One region of the Shewanella sp. SR43-4 genome, then DNA from elsewhere that is predicted to be linked to it. Evidence: predicted binding sites of a transcription regulator. Region 1 holds the regulator's gene; the other holds the start of a gene.
The links. The regulator sigma-54, encoded in region 1, starts transcription at its own class of promoters, with help from an activator protein. The targets are predictions, from matches to a motif close to GTTGGCACGNNNNTNGNNT.

Region 1 (4,242 bases):
GAACCCCTGCAGTCACTCAGTACCCAAGCTGTTTCGGTGGATTTAACCACTATGATCGGCACCTCACAAGAGATGGTGTACATCAAAGGTAAAGGGTTTATTATTCAAGGTTTAGGTCTACATGCTGACTTGAATTCGCAAAAATTATCGCTACTCAGCCAGGTAGAAGGAACATATGAGCCACATTAATCGCCTCAACACTCACGCCAATGTTATGTTATTTGGCAGCATATTTTGCCTGCTGAGTTTACCTACCATAGCGAAACAAGGTGATCTTCAACAAGAGTTGAAAATTGCCTCAGTAAGCCAGTCTGCTGACATTAAAAATAACCAAATTGTTTTTAATGGTCCTGTTACCGTTACTCAAGGCACTATTAACATTAATGCTGATGAGTTACGGGCGTTTACTCCCGAAAACAGCACCAGTAAAAAACTCATCGCTATAGGCAACCCTGCAACGTTTTCACAAGAGTTAGACGACGGTCAAATTGGTACCGCCAGTGCCAACGAAATAAGCTATGATCTTGCTACCACTACACTGACATTGACAGGTAATGCCAAACTGGATCAATCTGGTAGCCAAGTAACCGGTAACCGTATTAAGTACAACATTAACGCTCAAGAGCTGATTGCTGAAAGTACTGGTACAGGGAAAGATCGCGTTATTACTATTATTCAACCTGAGAATTTCCAAGACGAGACTGCACCAAAGCAAAAGCTCCCTGAAATTCCTGTTAAAAAGCAGATCAAACCATGACCCAAATAACCCTAACGGCTGAAAATCTAGCTAAAAGCTATAAAACTCGTCAGGTTGTTAAAGATGTGAGTTTAACCGTTAAAACAGGCCAAATTGTTGGTCTTTTAGGCCCCAATGGTGCAGGTAAAACAACCACGTTTTATATGGTTGTCGGCTTAGTGCAAAGCGATAAAGGTCGGATCTTAATTGATGATGACGACTTAACCGCCGACCCAATGCATCTTAGAGCTCGCAAAGGGATTGGTTACTTGCCGCAAGAAGCCAGTATTTTTCGCAAACTGACCGTATACGACAATATTATGGCCGTATTGCAGACTCGCAAAGAACTCACTACCGACCAACGGATTGAGCAGGTAGAGCATTTATTAGAAGAATTCCATATCACTCATATTCGCGACAGCCAAGGCATGTCGTTGTCTGGTGGGGAACGTCGTCGAGTAGAGATAGCGCGCGCGCTGGCCGCTAATCCTAAATTTATTTTGCTCGATGAGCCTTTTGCGGGGGTTGACCCTATTTCTGTCATCGACATAAAAAAAATCATTCAACAGCTTAAAAACCGCGGCTTAGGGGTATTAATTACCGATCATAACGTACGTGAAACCTTAGACGTCTGTGAGCGCGCTTATATTGTCAGCCAGGGCAATTTAATTGCCGAAGGCACACCTGATGAGATATTGAGTAATCAACAAGTTCGGGCTGTGTACTTAGGTGAACAATTCAAGCTATAGTTACTTTACTGGCCTTTTAGTCTATCTAACTCATTTCATTGAACGATATCTAAATAGCGTTAAATGTCATTGATGTATGTGACAATCGATTACAGTTTTCGAGATTGTCATTTTTATGGAAATCATCTAGGGATAAGCGGTAAATGAAAGCGTCACTCCAACTCAAAATGGGTCAACACTTAACCATGACCCCTCAATTGCAGCAAGCGATCCGCTTACTGCAATTATCGTCATTGGAGCTACAGCAAGAAATCCAACAAGCATTGGACTCAAACCCATTGCTTGAAATAGAAGATGAGTTTTCTCAAGCAAAAGACTCAGTAAAAGAAAGTCGCGACCAATCGGACACCGACTTTAGTGACAACAGCGTGGTCAATATAGAAAAAGACACCTCAACAGTCGACACAGCAGAATCCATGACCAAAGAAACCATGGACGATTTAGCTATGGATACCACATGGGATGAAGTGTACACCGCCTCACCAATGTCAGGTTCAGGCAGCGCTAGCATGCGCGATGATGATATGCCATTCCAAGGTGAAACGACTGAAGGCTTATATGAGCATTTAGAGTGGCAAAAAAATCTCACACCATTTTCTGACACAGATCGAGCGATTGCTACCGCGATCATTGATGCCATTGATGAACGCGGTTACTTAACCCAAAGCACTGAAGATATTCTCGAAGCCATGGGTGATGAAAGTGTCGAACTAGATGAAGTTGAAGCGGTATTAAAACGTATTCAACACTTTGATCCCGTTGGTGTTGCCGCACGAGATTTAAGCGAATGTTTATTCATTCAATTAGCCCAATATGCCGACACAACCCCACATATAGACAATGCCCGTCTGCTCATTAAAGACTATTTAGATTTAATTGCTGGGCGCGATTTTAGATTATTGATGCGCAAAACCAAGCTCAAAGAAAACGAGTTGCGTGACGCGATCACCTTAATCCAGTCACTTAACCCTCGCCCGGGCTTGTTAGTCACCGCTATTGATGACGAATATGTTATTCCTGATGTAACCGTACTAAAGAAGAATGGCCGTTGGGTTGTAGAGTTAAACCCAGACAATATGCCTAAAATTGGCGTTAATCAACAATATGCAGCCATGGCTAGAAGCAGTAAAAACTCTGCCGATAGCCAATTTATTCGCGGTCATTTACAAGAAGCTAAATGGTTCATCAAGAGTATCGAAAGCCGCAATGAGACCTTATTGAAAGTCGCCAATTGTATTGTGCAATTTCAGCAAGGTTTCTTTGAATATGGTGAAGAAGCCATGAAACCTATGGTACTCAATGATATTGCTGAAGCAGTAGAAATGCATGAATCGACTATTTCACGGGTTACCACTCAAAAATATATGCACACACCACGTGGGCTATTTGAATTAAAGTACTTTTTCTCTAGCCATGTCAGCACCGACGATGGCGGAGAATGCTCATCTACCGCTATTCGTGCTTTTATCAAAAAACTGGTTGCAGCAGAAAACCAGCAAAAGCCATTAAGTGACAGCAAAATGGCCCAACTGCTGGCAGATCAGGGGATCAACGTTGCGCGTCGTACGATTGCAAAATATCGCGAAGCGATGCTCATTCCGCCCTCAAACCAACGTAAGAGTTTATAACCTACAAAGCAACGGAGGATTTTTATGCTTATCAATATGACAGGTAGAAATATCGACATTACCGAATCTTTACGTGAATACGTTCAAGGTAAATTTTCAAAGCTTGAACGACACTTCGATCAGATCAATAATGTACACGTTGTGCTCAATGTAGAAAAATTACAACAAAAAGCAGAAGCTAAAATCAACCTTAATGGTGCAGAGATTTTTGCCATGTCAGAAAGCACTGATATGTATGCTGCAATAGACGCCCTGATCGATAAACTCGACCGTCAGGTAATTAAACACAAAGAGAAGTATACAAAACACTAACGATGGAACTTTGTACCATTCTGCAGCCGGAATGCACTACCTGTGCCACACCGGGCAGTAAGAAAAAAGTACTGGAACTCATCAGCAATTTAGTCGCTGCCCAGTACCCACCCCTATCTTCGCAAGAGGTTTTTGAAAGCCTATTAGCGAGAGAGAAAATGGGTAGCACAGGTATAGGAAATGGCATTGCGATACCTCATGGTAGATTAACGGCCATAGAACATCCGATCGCAATATTTATTAAATGTGAAGAAGCCATTGCCTTTGATGCAATCGATAAACAGCCCGTGGATATTTTATTTGCTTTGTTAGTACCTGCAGATCAGTGCCAACAGCATTTAAGCACGCTATCAAGCGTGGCTCAAAAATTAAGCGATAAGCAAATATTGAAACAGCTTCGTAAAACTCACGACTCAACAGAACTTTATCGGGTTATTACTGCATGAAACTTGTCATAGTATCGGGACGTTCAGGCTCAGGAAAATCTGTTGCTCTAAGAGTATTAGAAGATCTAGGGTATTATTGTGTTGATAATTTGCCTTTACCACTGATTGGCATATTACTGGCTCAGCTCAAAGGTAATAATGATCTAGTGGCAATTAGTGTTGATGTACGCAACATTGCCGAGCAAGGTAAAGTCCTTCAAGATCAACTTGCCTTACTTGAACATGACACTGAAATTATTAGCTTCTTTTTGAATTCTAATGATAAAGTGCTACTCAAACGCTATAGCGAAACGCGTCGATTACACCCGTTATCTAAAAATCATATTTCACTGCAAGAAGCGATCATATTAGAAGGCCGTTTACTTGAGCCT
Region 2 (4,242 bases), on a different contig from region 1:
TATAAATATCACACTCTTGAGTGAAATCCTCTAAAAACTTACGTTATTCACAAAAATATCAAACAATTGCGCACTACAAAAAATAAGCCTGACAATATTGTTATTTTTTAACATAAAAAAACCCGATAAGTGATTATCGGGTTTTGTTGACTGATTTATTGCCGAAGCAATTGAGTCGTTACAAGCTGTAGTACATTTCAAACTCAAGTGGATGAGTAGTACGTGCTACACGCTCAGATTCTGCTGTTTTAAGCTGAATATAAGACTGAATAAAGTCTTCGCTGAACACGCCGCCTTTAGTTAAGAACTCATGATCCGCTTGTAAATTTTCTAGTGCGTTTTCTAATGAAGTCGCAACCTGTGGAATTTCAGCCGCTTCTTCAGCAGGTAAGTCATATAGATCTTTATCCATTGCTTCACCTGGGTGGATCTTGTTTTGAATACCGTCAAGACCAGCCATTAGCAATGCTGCAAAACCTAAATATGGGTTTGCATGTGGATCAGGGAAGCGCGCTTCGATACGACGACCTTTAGGGCTTGGTACCACTGGAATACGAATTGAAGCACTGCGGTTACGAGCAGAATACGCAAGCATAACTGGCGCTTCAAAATGTGGCACTAAACGCTTGTAAGAGTTAGTGCTTGGGTTAGTGAATGCATTCAATGCACGAGCATGCTTAATGATGCCGCCAATGTAATAAAGAGCAAGGTCACTCAAACCAGCATACTTATCACCAGCAAATAAGTTTACGCCATCTTTAGACAAAGATTGATGCACGTGCATACCACTACCGTTGTCGCCAACGATTGGTTTTGGCATAAATGTCGCCGTCTTGCCATAAGCATGAGCCATGTTATGAACGACATACTTAAGAATTTGAATTTCGTCCGCTTTTTTAGTCAATGTGTTAAAACGCGTAGCGATTTCGTTTTGACCGGCTGTTGCCACTTCATGGTGATGCGCTTCAACCACTTGACCCATTTCTTCCAGCACTAAACACATTGCTGAACGTAAGTCTTGTGAAGAGTCAACTGGCGCAACTGGGAAGTAACCACCTTTCACCATTGGACGGTGACCAGTGTTACCTTCTTCATAGCTTTTAGCTGAGTTCCATGAAGCTTCTTTAGCATCAATTTTAACAAAACAACCTGACATGTCAGTACCAAAACGGACATCGTCAAATAGGAAGAATTCAGGCTCTGGACCAATCAATACTGTATCTGCGATACCAGTAGAAATTAGATACTGCTCAGCTTTTTTTGCAATTGAACGTGGGTCGCGATCATAACCTGTCATAGTACCAGGCTCTAAAATATCACAACGAATAAGTGCGGTTGTTTCTTCAGTAAAAGGATCAAGTACAAACGTTGTAGGATCAGGCATGAGTACCATGTCAGATTCATTAATGCCTTTCCAGCCTGCGATTGAAGAGCCATCAAACATTTTACCGTCTTCAAAAAATTCTTCATTTACTTGATGAGAAGGAATAGAAACGTGCTGCTCTTTACCTTTAGTGTCGGTAAAGCGTAAGTCTACAAACTTAACTTCTAACTCTACAAGTTGTTTTAAAACTGATTCAACTGACATTCTCAAGCCTCCGGTAGGGTAAAGGGTTGTCCCTTAATATAATCTTGGTATTCGCCAGATGGTGCATCTGGAAAACGAATCTGTGCATAATGGTCTGTAATAAGCGATATTCATGCCACTTCGCTAACTAATTGATTTTATTAATATGAGACTTCTATCAAATCTTCAAAAAAATAAATCTGCACCATCTTCGAGCACCACTATGTTTCATCATGGTGCAAAAGTCCATAATAGTGCACCCTGTAAATATGGCTATTTTAAACAATGTCACATTTTTGTATTACAGTATGGTTATGCTTAATATATAAACGTTTTATGCTGTTTTTTAATCCATAGCAAGCGATAGATTTACAAGTGTTCAAAAATAATCCTATCTACAAAAGCTGCTGTGAAGTAGAATGGCACGCTTTTTTACAGTAGCTATAACCTATAACTACTGTTAGATCCTTTTTTTTTATTTGCTGGTTTAGAGGTTTATCCGTGCTAGAGAATTTACGTAACATCGCCATTATTGCCCACGTTGACCATGGCAAAACAACCCTGGTTGACAAAATGTTGGCGCAGTCAGGAACCCTTGCATCTCGTGGAGAAGCTACTGAGCGGGTTATGGATTCTAACGATCTTGAAAAAGAACGTGGGATCACCATTCTGGCAAAGAACACAGCCATCCAGTGGAACGACTACCGTATTAATATCGTAGATACTCCTGGTCACGCCGATTTCGGTGGTGAAGTTGAACGTGTTCTATCTATGGTTGACTCAGTATTACTTTTGGTTGATGCAGTTGATGGTCCTATGCCACAAACTCGCTTTGTAACCAAGAAAGCATTCGCTCAAGGCCTTAAGCCAATTGTTGTTATCAACAAAATTGACCGTCCAAGTGCTCGTCCAGATTGGGTTATTGACCAAGTATTCGATTTATTCGTTAACTTAGGTGCCACTGACGAACAACTCGATTTCCCAATCGTTTATGCTTCGGCATTAAATGGTTTTGCAACCTTAGATCCAGATGTAGCGAGCGATGATATGACGCCGCTATTCCAAACTATCGTTGAGAAAGTGTCTTTCCCAGATGCTGATGCAGAAGCGCCATTCCAAATGCAAATTTCTCAAATCGATTATAACTCATACGTGGGTGTTATCGGTATTGGGCGTATTACCCGTGGTAGCGTTAAGACTAACCAACAAGTGACCATTATTGGCGCTGACGGTAAGACACGTAACGGTAAAATGGGCCAAGTATTAGGTTACATGGGTCTTGATCGTACTGAAGTACCAATTGCAAATGCTGGTGACATCGTTGCCATCACAGGTTTAGGCGAGCTTAAAATCTCTGACACTATCTGTGCTGTGAATGCAGTAGAAGCAATGCCACCGTTAACTGTTGATGAACCAACACTAACGATGACATTCCAAGTAAACACTTCTCCGTTCGCGGGTAAAGAAGGTAAGTACGTTACTTCACGTAACATTCTTGAACGTTTACAGACTGAATTGGTTCACAACGTAGCACTACGCGTTGAAGAAACAGAAAGTCCAGACCGTTTCCGCGTTTCAGGTCGTGGTGAATTACACTTATCGATTCTAATTGAAAACATGCGTCGTGAAGGTTATGAATTAGCTGTATCGCGTCCAGAAGTTATTCTAAAAACAATCGATGGTGAGTTATGTGAACCATACGAAACAGTTACTGTTGATGTTGAAGAAGATCATCAAGGTACCGTAATTGAAAAATTAGGTGTTCGTAAAGGCGAAATGAAAGACATGCAGCTTGATGGTAAAGGTCGTGTACGTATCGACTTCGTTATCCCAAGCCGTGGCTTAATTGGTTTCCAAACCGAATTCTTAACTGCAACATCTGGTACTGGTCTAATTTATCATTCATTTGATCATTACGGTCCACACAAAGGTGGCGATATTGGTCAACGCGCTAACGGCGTATTGATTTCAAACGCAACAGGTAAGGCACTAACATTCGCGTTATTCGCATTACAAGACCGTGGTCGTATGTTTATTGGTCACGCTGCTGAAGTGTATGAAGGTCAAGTAGTGGGTATTCATGCTCGCTCTAACGATTTGACAGTAAACTGTTTGAAAGGTAAGCAGCTAACTAACATGCGCGCATCAGGTACTGATGAAGCACAAGTATTGACGACTCCTATTACACTGACACTTGAGCAAGCTCTTGAATTCATCGATGATGATGAATTAGTTGAAGTAACTCCTAAGAACATCCGTGTTCGTAAGAGATTCTTAACTGAAAACGAGCGTAAGCGTAATAACCGCAGTTAATTACCATTAATGAGTGGCAACACTCATTAAGACCTAAAAAGCCCAGATGCCTGCATCTGGGCTTTTTGTTGCCTGATCTCTACAGGCTAAATGCAAAAGAGCCTAGGACGCTGCGCTGCTAGTACGCTTCGCGGCTAGAGGCTATAAAGTCAACAGCTTAACAGCAAAGCGACGCTAGCAGTGACGCAGTCACGCCCTAGCAGCGAAGCGATTCTAGCTGTGAAGAAGTCACGCCCTAGTAGCGAAGCGATTCTAGCTGTGAAGAAGTCATGCCCTAACAGCGAAGCGACGCTAATGATACAAGATGAAAACATTTAACTAGATATTTTACGTAAACGCAGATAGATTCGACTCAAGATGAT

Region 2: glnA (glutamate--ammonia ligase) is a predicted target of sigma-54. The motif match lies at 1,690-1,708, and genes of this name have one in related genera.

Annotation. Positions count from the first base shown of each region.
Region 1 is NZ_JACJEB010000001.1:207,656-211,897, forward strand. Features, by position in the region: gene lptC (LPS export ABC transporter periplasmic protein LptC) at 1-189, shown strand, start outside; gene lptA (lipopolysaccharide transport periplasmic protein LptA) at 176-757, shown strand; gene lptB (LPS export ABC transporter ATP-binding protein) at 754-1,485, shown strand; gene H5123_RS00990 (RNA polymerase factor sigma-54) at 1,629-3,113, shown strand; gene hpf (ribosome hibernation promoting factor) at 3,138-3,425, shown strand; gene ptsN (PTS IIA-like nitrogen regulatory protein PtsN) at 3,428-3,871, shown strand; gene rapZ (RNase adapter RapZ) at 3,868-4,242, shown strand, end outside.
Region 2 is NZ_JACJEB010000006.1:163,321-167,562, reverse strand. Features, by position in the region: gene glnA (glutamate--ammonia ligase) at 179-1,588, opposite strand; gene typA (translational GTPase TypA) at 2,069-3,880, shown strand.